Linked DNA regions of Blastopirellula sediminis. Each later gene encodes a partner of the first gene's protein in a complex. Links are inferred from orthologs where the notes say so. Each region holds a gene or a part of one and is shown on either strand. Other genes may lie near its edges. The genes, in order: hisF and hisH.

Region 1 (11,421 bases):
CGCTCGTCGAACTTCTGGTCGTGATCGCCATCATCGGCGTCTTGATCGCCCTTCTGTTGCCGGCCGTGCAGCAAGCTCGTGAAGCTGCTCGTCGTATGTCCTGCACCAACAATCTGAAGCAACTCGGTTTGGCTTGCCACAACTACGCGGACACGTTCAAGACGTTTCCGTCGGGCGCCGTCCAGAGCAGCAGCAACGGCTACGTCAACGCTTGGTCGTGGGGCTCGCTGGTCCTGCCGCAGCTCGAACAAAACAACCTGTACGACCTGATGGGCGTCACCAAGAACAGCATGAACACCCCGCTGAGCACCGCCGTCAACAGCGCGACGAACCTCGGCATGGTCGCTGAAATCGACGCCTTCCGTTGCCCGAGCGACACCGCCAGCGTTCTGCCGAGCTGCCGCAACGTCAAGAACCCGACGACCGGCGTCGCTCAGACCGGCTGCGCCTCCGGCACTTCGGTCCGCGCCTTCGCGGGCGGTACCCCGACTCCGGTCTTCCTGCAGACCAGCACCACCAACTACGTCGCTTGCTCGGGCGTTTACGACACCCAGGTGTTCAAGAACAACGGGATCATCTTCAACAACAGCAAGACCGGCTTCCAGTCGATGACCGACGGCACCAGCAACACCTTCCTGGTCGGCGAACGTGCTGAATACCAAGGGGTGGGCACCTGGGCTGGCGTCGCCGCGATGAACGCCAACGCCACCAGCTACAACGCCAACTCGATGGGCAAGGTCAGCGTTCCGCCGAACTACAAAGATCAGACCGCGACCACCTATGGCGCCGCCGGCACCATGTGGGACGGCTTCAGCAGCAACCACCCGGGCGGCACCCAGTTCGCCTTCGGCGACGGCTCGGTGAAGTTCATTGCGGAAACGATCAACTTCGGCAACTCGGACATCGCTTTGACCAGCATCGAAGCCCCGAGCGATCCGGTGAACCTGTCGCCGACGATCCCGACCCCGTCCGTGCTCGGCGTTTACCAAAAGCTTGGTATCCGCAACGACGGTCAGACGATCGGCGAATATTAATCGGCTCGCCTGTTCCTTTTCCAGCGAACGGGCGATATCGAACGATGGACAACTCAGCTCGCGAGCGTCAGGTGGCGCTCGCGAGCCTTTTTTTTGCGCCGGCTCCGACCGGGGGGAGTCGCCGCGGCGGGTTTGGCCGTCAAATCGCCGGATTCTCCCTCGGCAAATCGGAAAGATCGGCATCTGTAGAGCGGCTGGGTTAGTTGACCCTCTCCCTTGCCCGGCTTACAGTAGATTTGCACCTCTTCGGTCGCCAAACTTCTGCTGGCGACTGGTCGGAACTCCCGTTTACGCAACTATTTAACTCGAAAGTCGCCGATGCTGGCTCATCGCGTGATTCCTTGTCTAGACGTCGACCACGGTCGCGTCGTGAAAGGAACCAACTTCGTCAACCTGCGCGATGCCGGCGACCCGGTGCAAGTCGCTTCGCGCTACGAGCAAGAAGGGGCGGACGAACTCGTCTTTCTCGACATCTGCGCCAGCCACGAAGAGCGAGCGATCATGCTCGACGTCGTGAAGCGAACGGCCGAGCAAGTCTTCATGCCGCTGACCGTCGGCGGAGGGATTCGCACGATCGAAGATATCCGCGCCTTGCTCAACGCAGGCAGCGACAAGGTCTCGATCAACTCGGCGGCCTGTAAGAACCCGGAATTCGTACGAGAAGCGGCCAGACGCTTCGGCAGCCAGTGCATCGTGGTCAACATCGACCCGAAGCGGGTGAAGAACGAAGCGGGGGAAGAGATCTGGGAAGTGCATATCAACGGCGGTCGGACGCCGACCGGACTGGAAGCGGTCTCGTGGGCCAAAAGGGTCGAAGAGCTCGGCGCCGGCGAGATTGTGCTGACCAGCATGGACTGCGACGGATCGAAAGATGGTTACGATCTTGAAGTGACGAGAGCGGTCAGCGAAGCGGTCTCGATTCCGGTGGTCGCCAGCGGCGGCGCAGGGAAGCCGGAGCACCTGGCCGATGCGATTCAACTGGGGAAAGCCGACGCGGCCCTTGCGGCCAGCATTTTTCATTTCGGCGAATACTCGATTGCGGAAACAAAACGGATTATGGCCGAGCGCGGAGTCGCCGTGCGGATCTAGCGGACTAGTCGGAGAACGAACAGATGTCGGATGGCCCGGAACTCAAAGAAAAATACCTGAAGAAGAAAGTAGAGCTGGAGGTCGACAAGATCTTCCGAGCCTGCGTGAAGTTGGAAGGTTCCGACTTGCATATGAAAGTCGGGCGCCCGCCGATCGTGCGCATCAACGGTACGCTGCGCGAGTTGAATCGCGAAGCGGTCGACGGCGAAGAAATGGTTCGCCTGTTGATTCCGCTGCTCGACGAACGCAACAAGAAGATTCTGGAAGAAAACGGCGGGGCGGACTTCGCGCATTCGATTGACGTCGACGGCGTTCGCTGGCGTTTCCGCGTGAACATGTTGACGCAGCTCGGCAACCTGGGGCTGGTCGCTCGTCGCATTAGCAACTGGATTCCGAACTTCGAAGGGCTCCACTTGCCGCCGGTGATGGAGTCGCTCTGCAAGTTCGACCAGGGGATGGTGCTGCTCGCCGGGGTGACCGGTTCCGGTAAGAGTACGACGATCGCGTCGATGCTCAACTGGATTAACCGCAACTATTCCAAGCACATCCTGACGCTGGAAGACCCGATCGAATTCGTCTACACCGAAGACAAGTGCTTGATTAACCAGCGCGAAATCGGGCAGGACGTCAAGAACTTTGAAATCGCGATGGGGCACGCGGTGCGTGAAGACCCCGACATCATCCTGATCGGCGAAATGCGTGATCAGGAAACGTTCCTCACGGCGATTCACGCGGCGGAAACCGGGCACTTGGTGTTTGGTACGATTCACGCCTCCAGCGCGCCGAGCACCATCGGTCGTATTCTCGACTTGTTCCCTGAAGAAATGCATGGCTCGATTCGCAGCGCCATCGCGTTCAACATGCGCGGCATCGTCGCCCAAAAGCTGTTGAAGTCGATCAAGCCGGGCGTCGGCCGCGTGCCGACGGTCGAGATCATGACCCTCAGCCCGATGATTCAAAAGCTGATTCTGGAAGGGAAGGACAGCAAGCTGCCTGACGCGATCCGAGTCGGTAAGGACGATGGTATGCAGGACTTCACGATGAGTCTGAAGGGGCTGATCGATGAGGAGTTGATCGATCGCGAGACTGCGTTCGCCGTCGCGCCGAATTTGGAAGCTTTGAAGATGTCGCTCAAGGGCATCAATGTTTCGCAACCTGGTATGGTCTAATGCAGCGCATCTCTTCGCTTATCCTTGCGACGGCCGCACTGGCGGTCGTCTTATCGGCGCCGGTCTACCTATCCGCCCAGGAAGGGGCCGCAGCGCCCGCGACGGCGCCTGCCACGGAAACGCCCGCCGCTGCGCCAGCGCCCGCTCCGGCCGCATCGACTCCGGCGGCTTCGCCATCGGGGCCAAGAATCGGCGAGCCGGGCGACTACGGATTCGTCAATCCGGTCATGCTGTTGATGGCGTGGGGGCTTTATCTTTGCTGGGTCTATTCGACGACCTGGGTCAGCGTCGACAGCGAACGCATGAAGCTGTCGCAAGCCGGCTGGGTCTCGGCCAACTTCTGGCCTTTCTTCCTGTTGAGCTGGGCGTTCATCGCGCTGGTGCCGTTTTTCCTCGGCTTCTTCTTCGCCGTCGCCCTCTACGTCGTGCCGCTCTGGATTTATATCAACAAGCGGAACGCGATGCTCGATCCTCACTTGCGCGTGATGACGCCGGACCACATCCGCTTTGTGATGTCGCAAATGTCGGGCGGAAAAGTGGCGGCGGAGCGAAAAGAGCCGTGGGACATGGGACCGAGCGTCGAACTGATCCCGAAAGGGGGAAGCGGCGAACAGAACACCGCCAATCTCTACAACGCGAAGAAGGCGCCGGACGCTTATGTCTGGGTCAAAGAGCTGATCGCCGAAATTCATGAACGCCGCGCGTCCAAGGTTTTGATGGACTACGGCAAAGACAACGTACAGATGAAGTACTTCATCGACGGCGTCTGGCACGCCGGCGAAGCCCGGGATCGCGAATCGAGCGATCTGATGCTGGCGCTGATGAAGTTGATCTCGGCTCTGAAGCCGGAAGATCGCCGCTCGCGACAGCAGGGAACGTTTGGCGCCAATTACGGGAAGGCGAAGTACACCTGCAAGATCTCGAGCCAAGGCGTTCCGACCGGCGAACGAGTCTTGCTGGAATTGTCCGGCAACGATCCGAAGCTGACCACCTTGATCGACTTGGGAATGCGAGAAAAGCTGCTGGAAGAAGTCAAGCAAGCGATGCTCGAGCCGCATGGGCTATTCATCTTTTCGGCGCGGCCGGAAGGCGGTCTCTCGACGCTCTATTCGCTGGGCATCGGTTCGACTGACCGTTTGATTCGCGACTTCGCCGGTCTCGAAAAGACGACCTCCAAAGAGCCGGAGATTCTGAACGTCAACTTGATGACCTACGATCCGGAGAACCAGGCGCAAGAGCAATTGCTGCCGACCTTGCTTCGCAAGCAACCGGACGTGCTGGTGTTTCGCGAGATCGACAACGCTACGACGATGGAAGTGCTGATCGACCAAGCGGCTGAAAAGAACTTGGTCTTCACTTCCACCCGCGCCAAGGAGGCGGTCGAAGCGATCTTGCGCGTGATGGCGATCGGCGCCGAGCCGAAAGCGTTCGCCCAGGCGATCAGCGCTTCGCTCAATATGCGGCTTTGCCGTCGCTTGTGCGACAAGTGCCGTGAACCGTTCCAGCCGACGCCGCAGATGTTGCAGAAGTTGGGGATTCCGGCCGGACGCGTCGATACGCTCTATCGCGCCGGCAAGCCGAATCCGGAAGATCCGAAGTCGATTTGCACCAAGTGCGGCGGCATTGGGTACTACGGTCGCGTCGGCATCTTCGAATTCGTGAAAGTGAACGACGCCTTCCGCAAAGCGCTGGTGTCGCAGCCGCGACTGGAAACGTTGCGAGCCGCCGCCAAACAGGCCGGCAATCGCACGATGCAGGAGGAAGGGATTCTGCTGGCGGTCAGCGGCGTTACGTCGCTGGAAGAAATCGGTCGCGCACTTAAAGAATAAGACAACCCAGAGCCCAACACGCTCAGAAAGGCGTTTACGCCATGAATATGAACTACCTCGTCCTGCTGATTTTGCAGGTGGCGTTCTTCGCCTTGACTTTCAGTCAAGGCTTTTGGACCTGCGCCCTGATGATGTTTAACATCACTTTCGCAGGGGTTATGGCGGCGAATTACGCGACGCCGTTGGCGAATTTGCTGGTCAGCCTGTACGATGGGCTCTTCTACTTCTCCGAATTCTTGTCGATGTGGATTTTGTTCCTCATCTTCTTTGCGATCACCCGCGCGATTACCGAAAAGCTTTCGCCGGTGCCGGTTCGGATCGGGGGCGGCACCCGCGAACAAATTCTCGACTACGTCTTTTGCGGTTGGGCCTCCTCCATCTTTTTAGCGTGGTGCGCTTTTTCGTTCTTTGCGGCGCCGATTGGAGCCGAAGGCTTTCAAAACATGATGCGCGGAAGCGCCTTCAGTGCGAGCGGGGCCATTTTCGGCGGCTGGTACGTTCAGCTTCCGTCGACCTTGGGAATGGGGTTGCTCGGCAAGCCATTTGAGACCGACAAGTACATTGAGTCGCGCCTGAAACGCAACGCCGAACTGAAGACGAAGAAGGGCTTGTTCGACACGCCGTAGTCGATTCCATCGCTTGTAAGTTTGTAGACTGATGACCGAATTCTCTTCGCCAGAACTGTCCGCCGGAAACGAAGACCTCGTCAACTATCGCGAGCCGAGCCGCGCTGCGATCGCAGCGGTCGTTTTGGGGTTCGCATCGATCCTGGCGATTTCGAACCAGATCTTTTGGTTCGTGCCGATCGTTGGGATCATCGTCGCGCTGATCGCATTGCGCAACATCAATAACAGCGATCACCTGACCGGCAAAGGAATCGCCATGCTCGGATTGATTCTCTCCGGCGTGCTGGGATCGGCCGGCGTCGCTCATAGTCTGATCACCGCCCAAGCGATCGAAAGCAACGCCGAGAAGTTCGCCGCCGCCTGGTTGCCGTTGGCGGTGGATAGTCCCCAAGAGGCGCACCAACTGACGATCTCGGCCAACGGACGCATACCGCTCGACAGCGACCTAAACGTTTACTACAGCGAAAATCCGGAAGCGCTGGAACAGTACGGCGATTTCATGGGGAATGTCGCCGTGAAGTGGCTGCAAGAGCACAAAGAGCCGAAGCCCCGTTTCCGGTTCCTGCGTGTGGCGCAAATCCGCTACGACGACGGCAAGCCGTTTCCGACATGCGTCTTTGAGGCGACCAGCGGCGACGCTCATCGCGAGATCGGGATCGAGTTGGGACGGTTGCCCGGGCGCAAGGAAAGCAATGTCGACTACGAGTGGTACGTCTCGAATATCGGCTTCGCTAACGATCAGTAGGCGATCGCTCGATCGTCCTAGCTGAGCGCCTTATCGACCGACGCTTTCATCTTCGTCAGCCCTTCTTTGGCGACTTCCAGGGCGTCCCGCTTCCAATATTCGGCGTTGAACAGTTCGAGCGAAAACGCGCCGCGGAAACCGCCTGCATTCAGATCCTGAATGATCTGCGTCAGCGGGGCGACGCCGTCTCCCGGAAAGACGCGGAAGCTGTCGTTGATTTCGCTCCGCGGCGGAGCGGCCGGATAGTCGTTCATGTGGAAGACCGGCATCGCGGCGCCGTTGATCACGCGAAGCCCGGCGAAGTCGGAGCCTCCTTTGTAGATGTGATAGACGTCCGGCATGATGCAGGAGCGCGGGTGAGCCGCTTCGGTCGCCACGCACGCGACTTCACCCAACCGGCTGAGGTTGGCCGAAAAGCCCCACAGCTCCAGTTCCGGCGTCACGCCGACTTCTTCTCCCACTTCGCACAATGCGCGATACCGATCAGCGACCACCAATAGATCGAGCTTCTCTCCTTTGGTCGCTCCAGCCGGCGGAGCGGCGATTCGCGTGCCGCCGATCGCTTTGACCAGCAGCATGTCGCGGCGAGCGTCTTCGAGCCCTTTCTTGCGGGCCGCTTCATCGTCGACGATCCATTGGGCGAAGCCGATGGCGCTTTCGACCTGCATGCCGTGGTCGGCGATCCGTTTGCGGATATCGTCGAGATTGCCCCCCGCGTCTTGGTAGGCGGCGATCTTGTTGATCCATGGTTCGACGCCGCTGTAGCCCGCCTTGGCGGCGATTTCGATTTCCTGGTCGAGCGGCAGGTTTTGCCCGCGAATCGTCGACATATTCAGACAAAAGCGAATGCCATGATCGCCGGCTGCCGTAGTTTCGGCCGCCAGGGAGCTTGAAGCGCCAAGCCAGAATCCGGCGCCGGCCAGGCCAGCCAAGCGAAAAGCGTCGCGTCGATCGAGTTGGTAGGACATCGCAGGCGTTTCCAGGGTGTGCGGGAAGTCAGGTGGGAATCGTTCTATTCTGAACCGACGCAGGGGCGATTTCAACGCCGCCGCCGTCCGTATGCGCAGCAGAGAGTCTCGGCTATGATACTCGCGTCGGAGGGGGCCAAGATCGCCGCTCCGTCGACGAACAACCGCTCAAACTCCTATCCGCGCTAACAGGATCGCCGCTTGATGGACGCTTGGATCGAAGCCCTAATCGCCCTCGTAACGCTGACGTCGCTCGAAATCGTCTTGGGGATCGATAACATCGTCTTCATCGCCATCGTCTCTGGGAGACTTCCAGAGGCCGAGCGTCCGAAGGCTCGTCAGCTGGGGCTATTAGCGGCGCTGGTGATGCGGATCCTACTGCTGATGACGATCTCGTGGGTGATGAAGGCGACCTTCCCGATCTTCAGTTGGACCGACCTGGGGATCCAATCGGAGTATTTGCTGGAGCACGAAGAGCTGAATCACGTCTCGATCAAGGACCTGATCTTGTTGGGGGGCGGGTTGTTCCTGATTTGGAAGAGCGTCGGCGAGATTCATGAGAAGCTGGAGCATGAGCCGCATGGCGACGGCGAGGACTTGCCGAAGAAGAAAGTGACCTTTTGGGGAGTCATCCTGCAGATCATGATGCTCGACATCATCTTCTCGCTCGACTCGGTCATCACCGCGGTTGGGATGGTGAAGGGCTCGATCGGCGGCGTCATCCCCGGCATCTACGTGATGATTGCGGCGGTGATCGCTGCGGTCGGCGTGATGATCACGTTCGCCAACCCGATTTCGAACTTCGTTGAACGTCACCCGACGCTGAAAATGCTGGCCCTCAGCTTCTTGATCTTGATCGGCGTGATGCTGGTCGCTGAAGGAACCGGCGCCCACTTCGACAAGGGATACGTCTACTTCGCAATGGCGTTCGCGCTGATTGTCGAAATGCTCAACCTGCGGATGAAATCGGTGGCGAAAGGGAAGAAGCAGGCCATCGAAGAATCGGCAGGGCACTAGATAACTAACGGTTAGCCCCGACAGCGGAGCTATCGCGGCTAACCTTCGATAGAGATCGCAGTCGACTAGTTCGTCCCTAGCAGCGTTTTGACTGCGGCGCCGATATCCTTCTGCCGCATCAAGCTCTCGCCGACCAGGATCGCGTCGACGCCGGCGTTGGCCAGCAGTTGAACGTCGTCGTTCGTGAAGATGCCGCTTTCGCCGACCAGCAGCTTTTCGCTCGGGATCTGCTGACGCAAGCGGACGGTGTGATTCAGGTCGATCTCGAAATTTCGCAGATCGCGATTGTTGACGCCGATCAACTTGGCGCCGGAGGCCAGCACGCGGGAGATGTTTTCCGGCTCGTAGAGTTCGACCAGCGCCGTCATGCCGAGCTCATGCGTACCGTCGAGTAGCGTCCGCAACGTCTCGTCATCCAGGCACTCTGCGATCAGCAGCACCGCATCGGCGCCGGCGACGCGGGCTTCCAGCAGTTGATACGGATCGAGGATAAAGTCTTTCCGCAGAACGGGAATGCCGACCGCTTTACGAATTTCGCGGAGGTAGTCGAGCGAGCCTTGGAAATAGACTTCATCGGTCAGACAGCTGATGCAAGTCGCGCCGGCCGCTTCGTACGCCAGCGCGATTTCGACCGGATTGAAGTCTTCGCGAATGATCCCCTTGGAGGGGCTCGCCTTCTTTACTTCGGCGATCAGTTTGATCGGACCTTCCGCCGCCAGCGCCCCGAAGAAATCACGCACCGGGGGCGCTTTTTCCAGCATCTTCTCCAGCAATTCCGCCGGGTATTGCTCCTTGGCGACGTCGATCTCTTCCCGTTTGGTAGCGACGATTTTATCGAGAACTGTCGACACGGAGCACGTTTCCTGCTGCGGTTTAGTGGCGGAAGTGACGGCGGCTGGTGAAGATCATCGGCAGCCCGTGCTCGTTGCACGCGTCGATCACTTCCTGGTCCCGTTTCGATCCGCCCGGCTGAATCAGCGCGGCGACGCCCGCTTTGGCGGCTTCGTGGATCGAGTCCGGGAACGGGAAGAACGCGTCGCTGGCCAACACGCTGCCGGGGCCGCGATCGGCCGCTTTCTTAATCGCGATTTCGACCGAGTCGACGCGGCTCATCTGACCGGCGCCAGCGCCGACCAGGGCGCGATCCTTGCACAGGACGATCGCGTTCGATTTCACGTATCGACAGACCGCCCACGCGAACTTCAGCTCGGCCATCAATTCGGGAGCGACCTTCGCTTCCGTTACGACCGTCCATTCCGCTTCGGGATCGTCGCAGAAGTCCGTACCTTGAACCAACAGGCCCCCTTCGATCCAGCGGGTTTGCCAGTCAGGGCGGCGATCGGTGAATTCGCCTACCTGCATCAAGCGGACGTTCGCTTTCCATTTCGGCTTGGTGGTCAGAATCTCGACCGCTTCGGCCGAAAAGCTGGGGGCTGCGATCGCTTCGACGAACAGGCCCGGAGTCGACAGATACTCGGCCGTCGCCGCGTCGACCGGCTGGTTGAAGCCGAGGACGCTGCCGAACGCGCTGACCGGGTCGCCATCCATCGCCTTGCGGCAAGCGTCGGCGATGTTGTCGCTCGAAGCGGCGCCGCACGGATTGTTGTGCTTCACCACGCTGACGCCGCAATCAGGCAAGCCGCGGGCGATCGCCAACGCGCTGTCGAGATCGAGCAGGTTGTTGTACGACAATTCTTTGCCGTTCAGCTTGCGAGCGGTGACCAGGTTGGCGCCCACTTCGCGCGGGTTGCTGTAGACCGCCGCTTGCTGATGCGGGTTTTCGCCGTAGCGGAGGATCTCTTCGCGCTTCAGCGAGATGTGCATCGTCGCGGGGAACGCTTCCGGAGCAAGTTGCGACGCGAAGTAGTCGGAGATCGCCCGGTCGTAGGCCGCAGTGTGCGAGAAGGCTTCGGCGGCGAGCTTCTGCCGCAGTTCAAACGTCGTGCTGCCGGTCGCTTCGATTTGCGAGAGGATCTCGGCGTATTGTTCCGGTCGCGACGCGATGGAGGTGAACGCGTGATTCTTGGCCGCCGCGCGAACCAGGCTCGGACCGCCGATGTCGATCTGCTCAATCGCTTCGGGCATCGTCACGCCCGGTTTGGCGATCGTCGCTTCAAACGGGTAAAGGTTGACGACGACCAGCGGGAACGCCTCGATGCGGTGATGGTCGATGGCTCGCATGTCGTCGTCGCGGTCATGCCGGCAAAGGATGCCGCCGAAGATTTTCGGATGGAGCGTCTTCAGGCGACCATCCATCATTTCCGGAAAACCGGTGTATTCGGAAACGTCGCGGACGGCGATTCCCTCCGCTTCCAGGTGTTTGCGTGTGCCGCCGGTCGAATAGATCGTGATTCCGAGGGAACTAAGACCGCGAGCGAAGTCGGCCAGGCCAAGCTTGTCGCTGACGCTAATAAGTGCGCTTTTGATCGGAGGATTCAACGTTCCAGAGCTCCCTGCTCGTCTACGGAAGGGGTGTGCCAATTCGCCTTTTTACGGCCTTGGCAGCCCCAGGGTCAACCACCCGACGCTAGCGGATGGTCGGTGCGGAAAATCTGTCCTCGTTTGTAGAGGATTTTCCTTGGTCACGCGAAAGGATTTTTGATAGAATTGAGAACCATCGCCAAATTAGCGATGCCCGCCTTTACAGCCCACCTATGTTCCGAATCTGACCATCAGGGCAGTGATTATGCCGCTTAGAAGCCGTCTATCCCTCCTTATGACTTCCGTTTGCTTCCTCGTTTTGGGAGCCGTCGTCAGCCAGGGAGCGACCTACCGAGAACTGATCGAGACGGATAGTCCGGTCTTGTACTTGTCCTTTGACGCGGACGAGCTGGGTAAGATCCAGAACGAAGCGCCAGAGGGGCCCCAGTTTTCGGCCGCCGAACATGGCCCGCTCAAGCTGACCGTTGGCGCCGCGGCGCCGCAATATCCGCTGTTTGACGTC
Region 2 (11,329 bases), 2.4 Mb from region 1 along the record:
CGAGCTGCAAACGCGTGCGCAGCAGACCATCGCCGAGATCTTCGCCGCCGATGGAGAACAGGCCTTTCGCGACCTGGAAACGGCCGTGGTCGCCGATCTCACGCAGCGTGATCAACAAGTAATCGCGCTCGGCGGCGGGGCCGTTCTGCGGGCCGAGAACCGCGCTGCGATTCGTTCCAATTGCTTTACCGTTTGGCTGACGGCCGATGCCGAGACGATCCTGGCTCGCATTTCCGCCGATACGGCGACTGCGGCGCAACGTCCCGGTTTGACCGACAAGCAGCCGCTTGACGAGATTCAGCATCTGCTCGAAGTTCGCGAGCCGCTCTATCGCGAAGCGGCCGACGCGATCGTCGATACGCAAACCCGAACGCCGGAAGAAGCGGCCGACGAAATCTACCAACTCTTCGCTCCGAAAATCGAGTCGGCGTCGTAAGCCGCAAGGAAATGCAGACGTGAACGCCTGGCTCGCACTATCGATCGAACTGCGGATGTTTTTGCTGATGGTGATCGGTGCGTTCGCCGGCGGCCAGATCAACCGCGCCATCTATCGACTCCGCTCGACCCCTGCGAACATCGATCCGTGGACCAAGCCGCTCGACGGCGCTCCGCCCCGATCGTGGTTCGATTGGATCCCGGTCTTCGGCTGGCTTTCCCTCAGTCGCGAAGTTCCGCTGCATGGCGGCTACTATTGGGTTCGGCCTTTGTTGATCGACCTCTTCTTCACGCTCGTTACGCCCTACTACTACTGGATCATGGTCCAGGGCGAACTTGTGCCGGAGATCATCATGACCCCGGCGGCGCAGATGCAAGGGACCCTACATGCGACGTTCCTCAGTCACATGGCGCTGATCTGCTTTATGACGGTCGCCACCTTCATCGACTTTGACGAACGATTGATCCCCGACGAGATTACGATCCCTGGGCTTTTGCTCGGCTTGATCTTCGCCACCGTGATGCCGATGTCGCTGTTGACGGTGCCCGATCCGCCGGTCACGTACGTGCCAATCCAATTCAGCGGAACGATCGAACCGACCTTCCTGCGACTAACGACCGGCGATCAGCCGTGGCCTGAGGCGTTGAACGGCGGGATGGGACTCGCGATCGGGCTCATCTTGTATCTGGGGTGGTGGCTCGCGATCACGCCGAAGATCATCTGGTGGCGGAAAGGGCTGAAACGGGGCTGCGATTTTCTCGTCGGCAGTTTTCGTCGCTACGCACTGACTCCGTTTTATCTGGGGCTGCTGGCGATCGGTCTGCTTGGAATATCGGCCGTTTGGTTCTTGGCCGGCGGGAATGATTCGTGGCAAGGGCTCCTCTCGTCATTGTGCGGAATGGCGTTCGCCGGAGCGCTCATCTGGCTTGTGCGGATTTTCGCCGGCGCCGCACTTGGACGCGAAGCGATGGGGTTTGGCGACGTGACGCTGATGTTCATGATCGGCGCCTACGTCGGTTGGCAGCCGTCGATTGCGGTCTTCTTTTTGGCGCCGATGATCGCTTGCTTGTTCGCCGTGGGACGTTGGCTGATGACCGGCGACGTCGCCTTGGCGTTTGGTCCCTACCTTTGCTTCGGGACGATGTTCGTCTTCCTCTGGTGGCCCGGTTTCTGGCAACAATACGCGCCGATGTTGGTCCTCGGCTGGATGTTGCCGGCGATCTTCTTAGCGCTGCCGATCTGCGTCGGCATGATCCTCTGGCCCTGGCAAATCTTCAAAGAACGGGTCCTCTTCCGGGATTCGTAATCCATTCGTAGCCCGCAGCGCGAGCGAGGGAAATGCGTTGGGCTACTCCCCGGCGGTTCGGTATTGCCGGCCGCATTTCCCTCGCTGGCGCTTCGGGCTACTAATGATGTGCTTTTCGCCTTGTTTTCGGGGCGAAAATTTCTCCCCGCACGGCCGTTAGAAAAAGCTAAGCTTCAGCAGGAGAACTGTCTGATGCTGCGCCCATTTTTCCATACGATCACCGATTTGTCCGCCGACGCCGAGCTCGTACGCGCTCGCCGCTATGGGATCATCGTCGTGCGGAAGTCGCAGTTGGAAGCGATTCACTTTCGCCCCTGGCCGAAGATGATCTCTCGGCTCGAGGTGATGACGATCGGGCGGTACGTCCATCAGCGATCCCGAGGGGACTATTGCTGGCTCTACTACAACGCTCCCCTCACTGCGCCCGACTTTTTGTCGCTGGTCTACGTCGTCTCGGGGAAGGAAACCACTTGGCGGACGTTTCGGACGGCGCTGGCGACGCTCGACGAAGTGGCGCGGCTGCGAAACGCCGCGGCGATCGTGACCGACGTCTCCAATCCGCAGATATCCGAACGCAATCTGAGCCGCAACGGCTGGGAGCCGCATTGCGCCCATCTGCCGGGCCGCAACTACATCAAGCGGTTCTATGGCGACTATCCGCGACTCGCGGCAGGGACGCACCGTCGGGAAGTGCTAGCGTCGTAGGAAAACGACCTTGCCTGCATAAAGCACGCTTGCTACGATCCGCCCCGCTGGCCAGATTGTCTCAAGTTTCGAACCCGATTTGCCGACACGATGTTCCGCTTTGTCGCCGCCATACTGTTGTTTGCGTTCGCCGTTGGGTGCACCAGCGACGCTGCGCTGCGTCAGCAGGTCCAGACCGCTCAGCAGCAACAGGCCGCTCAAATCGCCGAATTCCAACGCCGCGCTTCGGGGCTCGACGCCAACAATCAAGACCTGCACGCTCAGATCGCTCAGTCGCAGCAACAAGCCAGAATCTTGCAGGACGAAGTCGGCCTGCTGAAGAAACAGCTTCGCGACGCCGGCGAACAGCTTTCGATGGCTCAGCAGCAAATCGCTTCGGCCAAGCAAGAGAACACCACGTTGCTGGCGTCGACGCGCCAACGAGGCGGAGCGATCATCACGCCGAACAACAGCTTGCAGCAAAGCGTCTCGCAGATTCAGATTCCTGGCGCTACGGTTCGCGTCGACGGCGATCTGATTCGGATCGAGGTTCCGGCCGATCTGGTCTTCATGACCGGCACCAATCAACTGCATCAAAACGCTTACGCGACGCTCGACCAGGTCGCCGGCGTCATCCGTCAGCAGTTCCCTCGCAACCTGATCGGCGTCGAAGGACATACCGACAACCAACCTGCTTCGCCGCCGTTCGCGTCGCAGCATCAGCTCTCGGCCAGCATGGCCCAAGCGACGTTCGATCAACTGGTCGCTCGCGGCCAGGTGCCGGCCAATCGGATGTTCGTCGTCGGCCACGGGGGCAATCACCCGGTCGTCTCGAATGCGACTCCGGCTGGTCAGGCTCGCAACCGCCGAGTCGACATCGTCATCTACCCGGACGATGCCAGCTCTTAATGCTGGTCTAACGTCCGTTTCTCGCCCCTTTTTGGGCGCCTGACGATTTCGGCCGATCCGAATTACAATGGATCGCTCCGCCGCTGAACTTTTTGCGCTGTAGTGCGTCCGTTGGGCGGAGCAAGTTCGACCGTGCCAGATCCAAAGCGAGCCGCGATGATCACAATTATCGACTACCAGATGGGCAACCTTCGCAGCGTGCAAAAGGCGATCGAGAAGGTAGGGCACCACGCGGTCATCAGCAGCGACCCGAAGGAAATCGCCCAAGCCGATCACTTGATCCTGCCGGGCGTCGGCGCGTTTGAAGACGCGATCGCCGAGCTCCGTCATCGCGATATGGTCGGTCCGATCAAAGATCACATCGCCGCCGGCAAGCCGCTGCTGGGGATCTGCCTTGGCTTGCAGTTGCTGTTCGACGTCGGCTACGAAGGGGGCGAGCACGAAGGGCTGGGAATTGTGCCTGGCAAGGTCGTTCGGTTTGAAGTTCCGCCGGAGCTGAAGGTCCCCCACATGGGTTGGAACCAGGTAACCTTCCGCCACAAGCCGCCGATCTTCGAAGGGATCGAGCCGCAGACCCACTTCTACTTCGTCCACTCTTATTACGTCGTTCCAGATGACGAGGCGGTCGTCGCTGTCGAAGCGACCTACCACAAGCCGTTTTGTGCCGCGATCTGGCGCGACAATCTGATCGCGACACAGTTCCACCCCGAAAAAAGCCAGGCCAGCGGTTTGCATGTCCTGAAGAACTTCGCCGAGTGGAATCCGTCGGTTTAGGCCGAATTCGCGCTTCTTTAGCGTTGTCAAAGTCTTTGCGGCAAGTGGCAAATACTTGTCGCTGGAGGCTTTATGTGGGATATTTGATGTAGCGGAACCCTCACGGATTCGCTTTGTTCTTTGCAAGCAGCTCGCAGCAGAAAGCTCTGACGTCATGCAGATTTGGCCCGCCATTGATCTTCGAGGCGGTAAATGCGTTCGCCTTCAACAAGGCGATTACAACCGAGAAACTGTTTTCGGCGATGACCCGGCCGATATGGCGAAGCGCTGGGTCGAGCAAGGCGCCGAATGTCTGCATCTGGTCGATCTTGACGGCGCCAAGGATGGTCAAGTCAGCAACCGCAATGCGATCGCGGCGATTCTCGCGGCGGTAAACATCCCCTGCGAATTGGGCGGCGGCATCCGCGACGAGGAAACGATCAAAACGTTGCTCGATCTCGGTATGGCTCGTCTGGTGATCGGCAGTAAAGCGGTGCGTGAGCCTGATTGGTTTGAAGAAATGTGCATGCGTTATCCCGGCAAGTTGGCGCTGGGGATCGACGCACGCGACGGCTTGGCGGCGACCGACGGTTGGCTCGAAACGAGCAATGTCTCGGCGATCACGCTGGCCCAAAAATACGAACACCTGCCGATTGCGGCAGTTATATATACCGACATTGCGACCGACGGCATGATGTCCGGTCCGAACGTCCCGGCGATGGCGGAAATGAAAGCGTCGATTCGCTTTCCGGTCGTCGCTTCCGGCGGCGTGACCACCGTCGAAGACGTCGCCCAACTGGCGGCAGCCGGCTTGGACGGAGCGATTGTCGGACGAACTTTGTACGAAGGAAAAATGACCGTCTCAGCCGCTGTTGAAGCGGCGCGAGCGGCACTTTTATAGCCCGTGGAACGTTACGTCATCCCCATTAGCGAACACGCGACGTAATCAAAGGAGCGTTTAACCGCCGCACTCAATCCGACGCAGCATTCCCAGGCCGACCGTGGCGAGTTTAAGACCGCACCGGCGATCGGCGACTCGCCAAGTCCTCCATCCCCGTTTTAAGGAGTCTTGGTTATGTCTACCCGTCTTGAGGCAAGCGTCCGCGATATTGTGTTGTGCGGTCACGGCTCTTCTGGCAAAACGAGCCTGATTGACCGCATTCTTGAAACGACTCACGAAGTCGAAGGCCGTCACAGCGTGGACGACGGCACCAGCGTTACCGACTTCGAGCCGGAAGAAAAGCTGCATCACTATTCGGTCGATGCGGCGCTCGCTCACTTCCGTCACCGCGGCGTCCGATTCAATTGCATCGACGCTCCCGGATACCCCGACTTCATTGGCCAAACCATTTCGGCCATGCGCGGCGCCGATACCGCCGTCATCGTCATCGACGCCCATAGCGGAATCGCCGTCAACACGCGCCGCGTCTATATAGAAGCGGAACATGCCGGGCTCGGACGAATCATCGTCGTTAACAAGATGGACATCGAAAACGTCGACTATCCGTCCCTGCTCGACTCGATTCGCGAGACGTTCGGTTCCCACTGCATCCCCTTCAATGTGCCATGCGCCAAAGGGGGTCACTTTGACCGGGTGGTCGGCGTGATGGACGACGGGGCCGACGCCAGCGGCGCTTTGGTCGATCCGACCAGATTCCGCCAGCCGCTGATCGAAGCCGCAATCGAAGCGGACGAAGCGTGGATGGAACGTTACTTTGAGGGCGAAGTCCCCAGTCGCGCCGAATTGGCCGATTTGATTCCGCATGCCGTCGCCGCCGGAGCATTGGTTCCGGTCGTCAGTTGCTCGATCAAGTCGGGCGTCGGTTTCACCGAACTGCTCGATGCACTCGCGGTCTGTGCAGTGCCGCCGTCGATGATGCATCGCAGCGCTCTTGGTCCTGACGGCGAGCCGGTTGAATTGAACGGCGATCCCGATGGTCCGTTGGCCGCCCAGGTATTCAAAACGCGGATCGATCCCTTCGTGCAGAAGTTGTCGTACATCCGCGTCTACAACGGCACGCTCCACAAAGACGAATTGATTCACCTCAACAACGGCAGTCGCAAAGGGGTGAAGATTGGTCAGCTGATGGAAGTGCAGGGCTCCGAACTTCGCCCCGTCGACGAAGCCCATCCCGGCGATATCGTCGCGGTCGCCAAGATCGAAGATCTGCATACCGGCGTCAACGAAGGGGATCTGAAACTTCCCGAGATCGACTTCCCCGAACCGATGGTCGGCGTGGCGATCCGTCCGAAGAGCCGCAACGACGAAGCGAAGCTCAACGCGGCGCTGCACAAGTTGGTTGAAGAAGATCCAACGGTCCGAGTCGACCATGATCCGCAAACGCACGAAGTGGTGCTACGGGGAATGAGCGACTTGCATCTCTGCTTGTTGCAGGAACGTCTCTTGCGACGCGATCACGTCGAGATCGAAACGCACGAGCCGAAGATTCCGTATCGCGAAACGATTCAAAGCGAAGCGGAAGGTTCGTTCCGGCACAAGAAGCAGACCGGCGGTCGCGGACAGTTCGCCGAAGTTCATATTCGGGTCTGCCCCTTGCCGCGTGGAACCGACGTTGAAAAGTTCGCCAACAAGAGTCGCTTCCCCCACATGAAGAATCGGCACTACCTGCCGGAATTCAACTTCCTGTGGATCGACTCGGTGGTCGGCGGCGCGATCCCGGGTAACTTCATGCCGGCGATCGAAAAGGGCTTCCTGGAACGGTTGAACCAGGGGGTGTTGACCGGCTGCCAGATCCAGAATCTGTGCGTCGAAGTCTTCTTTGGCAAGTTCCATCCAGTCGACAGCTCGGAAACGGCGTTCAAGATCGCCGGCTCGAAGGTGCTGCGAGACGTCTTCAAGAAGGCGAATCCGGTGCTGCTGGAACCGATGGCCGAACTGGAGATCACCGTTCCGGAAGCGAAAATGGGGGACGTTTACAGCGATCTCTCGACACGCCGCGGTCAGGTGCTGGGGGCACAGAGCGCCAGTCCAGGCTACCAGACGGTCAGCGCCACGGCGCCGCTTGCCGAGGTAATGACTTACGCCAGAACGCTTTCGAGCATGACCGGCGGGCAAGGATCGTACTCGATGCGGTTTAGTCACTACGACGCCGCTCCGCCGAACGTGCAAGACATGGTTCTGCGTCAGTCGGGCCAAGTCGAGGAGGACGATTCGTAACCGATCGTTCTGACGCGTCATCCAAAACAGTCGCCGGCCGAAATGTTGCAGGCAATGCATTCGCCGGCGACTGGACGTTACAAATCGGGTTAAACTTCGCTTTGGGAGAAAGACGAAGAAAACTGCGCCCCTTTGTCTTCCAGGGGGGCGAAGCGTAAGATACAGTCTCGCCCGGGCGGTAAATTTGCCCCGTTTTACCTAGATTGGTACGTCATCATGTGCCCCGCTTTGCACCGTTTCTGTTGTCGCTGTTGTTGTTAGCGCAAAACGCCCCGTCGATCGAGACGTTCTCGGTCGCCATCGTCTCGCCCACAACGCACGCTCGCCGACGCAGGAAACCGCAGCCATGGCCTCTGACGCAAAACTCAAAGAAGATCTTCCTTCGCTGACTGACCGGATTGTCGCCACCTACAAGCAGTTTGGTGGAATCAACTATCTCGGTCATTGCCCGCTGCCGAATTACGACATCGTCGTTTCGACACTCGAAGATCTGAAAGAAATCATCTACCCAGGCTATCGCCGCCGCGAAGGCCTGCACATGGGCAACATCACGTACCATGTCGGCGACCTTATCGATGGACTGCATGACAAGCTGACGACGCAAATCGCGCGAGCGTTGCAGCATGACGAACGCCTGAAGCGCGAACGGGGCGAATGCGAACCGGCCGACGCGATCGACTACGAAGCGAAAGGTCAGGCGATGGCGATTGAGCTGCTCAATCGTCTGCCGAAGCTGCGCGATCAACTGGCGACCGACGTCCAAGCCGCCTACGACGGCGACCCGGCCTGCCGCAGCTTGGACGAAGTGATCTTCTGCTATCCCGGTCTGGAAGCGATTACCGTTTATCGAATCGCGCACGAACTGTACGTCCTCGGCGTGCCGTTCATCCCCCGCATGATGACCGAGTGGGCGCACAAGCAAACCGGCATCGACATTCACCCCGGCGCCACGATCGGCAACTACTTCTTCATCGACCACGGCACCGGCGTCGTGATCGGCCAGACGTGCGAGATCGGCGAGCACGTCAAACTGTACCAAGGCGTGACCCTCGGCGCGTTGTCGTTCGACACCGACTCCGACGGCAACCTGGTCCGCGGCATGAAGCGTCATCCAACGATCGAAGATCACGTCGTCATCTACGCCAATGCGACTGTCTTGGGCGGCCGCACCGTGGTTGGTCACAACTCGGTGATCGCGTCGAGCGTTTGGCTTACCCGCAGCGTCGAACCGCACACGACGGTCCTGCTAGAAAAGCCGCGCCTTCGCCTCCGCAGCGAAGCCCCGGCCGAAGAACTGACGGAAGAAGTGAACTTCCAGATCTAGAGCGTGCTTCCGAATAGTAGCCCGAAGCGCAAGCGAGGGAAATGCGGCCGCAAGCAGATTTCAAATGTCGCAGCGCCACCATTCCCCAATCGGCCAAACCTCTTAACGCTTCCCTCGGTCCGCACAGCGGACCCTACGGTCGGAATGCAAAGACCGTCCAGACAAGCAGCCCCAAAACGCAAACGAGCGAAATCGCCGCACCCCGATAAAACGACGCCGGCACGTATCGCAGCGTCACATGATGTCGTCCCGCCGGCAGCGCGATCGCTTGGAAGACGACGTTGGCTCTCTCCGTCGGCGAAGTGATCTTCTCTCCATCTTCCAGTTCAATTTCCGCCCGCCAACCGGCGTCGTAGTATTCCTGCACAATCACATACGACGGTTGCGAGAGGGAGACGGCAATCTCGATCACGTCATCTTGCACGCGATCGTAATCGACCTGGTCGATGATGTTTTCCTGCGCCGGGCCATTAAGGAGTGGAGACGCTTCTTCCCCATGCAACATCGCCAAACGCCCGTGTTGATGCACGAACGCTTCGGCCGCTTCTCGCCAACTGTTGCGTGAGCGTGGATCGTCGATGGGAAACTGCCGATGGCCGTCGGCGATCCAGGCCATTGGAATTGTCTTGGTAAGAGGACCGTCGAGCAGAACCTGACCGTCCGGCGTCGTGCGATCAAAGCGGATCACGCCGGCGGCGGACAGTCGTTCGGCCATGTCGTTCGGCTGCAAATCTTTCTGCATCGCTTCCACCAGCAGCGTGTAGTCGGCTGGCGCGAGCGAGTTGGAAGGGACGATCGAGCCGACCTTTTCCAGCAGGTGATACCGCGGGAAAAGGGTCATGCGGTCGAATCGCAAGCCGTCGATCTGCCGATCGGGCGAACTCTTCGCGGCGAACTCCGGCGGATAGTCGGTGGCTGATAGATGGCGATACCAACGGTTGGCCATTTGATAGTCGTCGGAGTAGAGACATGACTCCCACATCGCATCTGGCGCGGTCGCTATGGTCCAGGAAAGACCTGCATAAAGATCGACCATGACCACGGCAACGAGCAGCGACGCGACGATCGGCGGTCTCTTCTTCGCCAGGAAGAGGATGACGACGACGCAAACGGCGACGATGATCGCTTGCAGCATGCTCAGCTGCATATCGACGACCCCAGCTTTTCCATTAATCGGCCCGAGGAGTAAATCGGCGGGAACTTGGGCGGCCGCGGCGACGATCTTGCTTTGCTGCAGCGTCACGCCGATTAACGCAACGCAGGAAACTGCCGCCAGCCCCAACATCAATAAAGTGAGCCCACGAAACGCACGTTCTCGTTCGGCGTCAAAACCAAAGCCTGTCAGCAAACTGCCGGCGAGCGCTGCGAGTAGCCACAACTTCGCGGGATAGCGGAACGACGCGTAGCCAGGAACCAGCGTATTCAACAGCCAATAGAGCCCGCCGAATGGCTCGCCGACTCCCAGGCTCTCTTTGCTCCAAAGTTGCAAGTCGTGCCCAAGTTCGATCAGCAGCCAGCCGAGCCCGTACCAGCCGAGCGAACCGAGCACGCCGATTGCTACGAGCGCGATTAGCAACTTGCCGAGCGGCTGACTTCGCCAACCCCAAGCACCGATCAACGCGAGCGCCAGTGACGTTCCGCCGACGTAGAGCGACGGCGCCCAGACGCGCCCTTCGGCCGGAATCGCATTGGCCCAGCGATGATTCTCGGGATACATCTTGCCGCTGAAATTGGCCCAGACAAGTTCGGGCCAACGCCACGGCCCGAAGCTGAACTGATACGACTCACGCTCTTGCGTGCCTTGTTCGACCTTGCCGAGTAGGACCTCGGCGGTGACGTCATCGCCGGCAAGTGCATGTCGGGCATAGCTATAAACGGTACGGGGCTGATCGACGAGTGCGCGACGACTGCGAGCGGCCCACTCGACGGTCGGTAAGACCTGCACCGCGGATAGTCCAGCGGCGAGCAAGATGGCCGCGGCAAGCGGGATGCTCCGCTTGGCGAAGAGGAGGGGAGTGCGGAGGAGTCGCCAATGCGTGCATAGAAAATAGCCGCCGGCGACGAGCGTCAGATGAAATGCGGCTTGGGGATCTCCTCCCAGGATCATCATCGCCAGGCTTAGTGCGAACAGCGGCGCGGCGGTCTTTTTCGGCTGCTCACCAGCAAGTCGCACTACCGCGAGCAAGGCGAGCGGCGCCCAAGCGGCGCCAACCAGAAAGATCACATTGGCATGCGTCGCGACGACATAGCCGCCGAAGCTGTAGCTGATCGCGGCGAGGATCGAGCCCGCGTGGGAAACGTTCAGACGCCGCGCCGCGTTGTACGAAGTGAGGTAAGCCAGCGCAAAGTGAAGGATGACGTACCAGCGAAAAGCGGCGGGAAACGAGATCGGCAGGGCGAAAATCAGTTTGCCCGGATAGAAGACGCTCGACGACGGCTCGGCCAACAGCGGCATTCCCACGCCGTCGTACGGATTCCACAGGGGAATGCGACCTTCGCCCCAGACCGATTGGATATGGGCGAAGAGAGGATAGTAGAAGTGAGCGGCGTCGCGAAAGAGGAAGCTTTGATTGTTGGCGACGGCCGGAGCGAAGAACAATACGAGCAGCGCCGTCAGCGGGATCAGCGGCAAGACGGCGTGACGGAAGCGGCGAGCTCGATTGGACATGCCGCTAGTTTAGCACGTTGGCTTAGACGACAAGAAGTCGGGCGTATTCTTCCCGCAGTTGATTGCGGAGC

Evidence for each region.
Region 2: the proteins of hisF (region 1) and hisH are in contact, whole or in part, in a crystal structure (PDB 6RU0), measured with the Thermotoga maritima proteins. The link is inferred for Blastopirellula sediminis from one-to-one orthologs. Residues at the interface, in WP_004080486.1 of Thermotoga maritima: Met1, Leu2, Ala3, Arg5, Ser40, Glu41, Asp45, Glu46, Ala70, Glu71, Ile73, Asp74, Ile75, Pro76, Phe77, Asp98, Lys99, Ser122, Gln123, Glu161, Thr195, Leu196, Asn247, Arg249, Glu251; in WP_004080484.1 of Thermotoga maritima: Asn15, Arg18, Arg22, Arg117, Leu118, Pro119, His120, Met121, Gly122, Trp123, Asn124, Asn134, Gly135, Tyr136, Tyr138, Val140, Tyr158, Glu180, Lys181, Ser182, Ser183, Lys184, Ile185.

Annotation. Positions count from the first base shown.
Region 1 is NZ_JAJKFT010000010.1:568,783-580,203, reverse strand. What follows is about bases 347-3,237. They hold hisF (imidazole glycerol phosphate synthase subunit HisF), read left to right. Parts: upstream 347-1,352; coding sequence 1,353-2,123; downstream 2,124-3,237. Other genes in these bases: LOC68_RS13960 (type IV pilus twitching motility protein PilT), read left to right, coding at 2,147-3,237; LOC68_RS13970 (DUF1559 domain-containing protein), read left to right, coding at 347-1,034. Also shown: more of DUF1559 domain-containing protein, read left to right, coding at 1-346; more of type IV pilus twitching motility protein PilT, read left to right, coding at 3,238-3,292; ATPase, T2SS/T4P/T4SS family, read left to right, coding at 3,292-5,121; CvpA family protein, read left to right, coding at 5,163-5,747; DUF4190 domain-containing protein, read left to right, coding at 5,779-6,492; sugar phosphate isomerase/epimerase family protein, read right to left, coding at 6,510-7,460; TerC family protein, read left to right, coding at 7,665-8,477; indole-3-glycerol phosphate synthase TrpC, read right to left, coding at 8,543-9,328; purH (bifunctional phosphoribosylaminoimidazolecarboxamide formyltransferase/IMP cyclohydrolase), read right to left, coding at 9,351-10,916; DUF1553 domain-containing protein, read left to right, coding at 11,194-11,421.
Region 2 is NZ_JAJKFT010000010.1:2,957,544-2,968,872, forward strand. What follows is about bases 2,502-5,300. They hold hisH (imidazole glycerol phosphate synthase subunit HisH), read left to right. Parts: upstream 2,502-3,491; coding sequence 3,492-4,109; downstream 4,110-5,300. Other genes in these bases: LOC68_RS23720 (OmpA/MotB family protein), read left to right, coding at 2,538-3,335; hisA (1-(5-phosphoribosyl)-5-[(5-phosphoribosylamino)methylideneamino]imidazole-4-carboxamide isomerase), read left to right, coding at 4,264-4,989; LOC68_RS23735 (elongation factor G), read left to right, coding at 5,164-5,300. Outside these bases: shikimate kinase, read left to right, coding at 1-436; prepilin peptidase, read left to right, coding at 456-1,742; hypothetical protein, read left to right, coding at 1,935-2,447; more of elongation factor G, read left to right, coding at 5,301-7,266; serine O-acetyltransferase, read left to right, coding at 7,613-8,590; YfhO family protein, read right to left, coding at 8,724-11,258; hypothetical protein, read right to left, coding at 11,281-11,329. UniProt on the Escherichia coli protein: IGPS catalyzes the conversion of PRFAR and glutamine to IGP, AICAR and glutamate. The HisH subunit catalyzes the hydrolysis of glutamine to glutamate and ammonia as part of the synthesis of IGP and AICAR.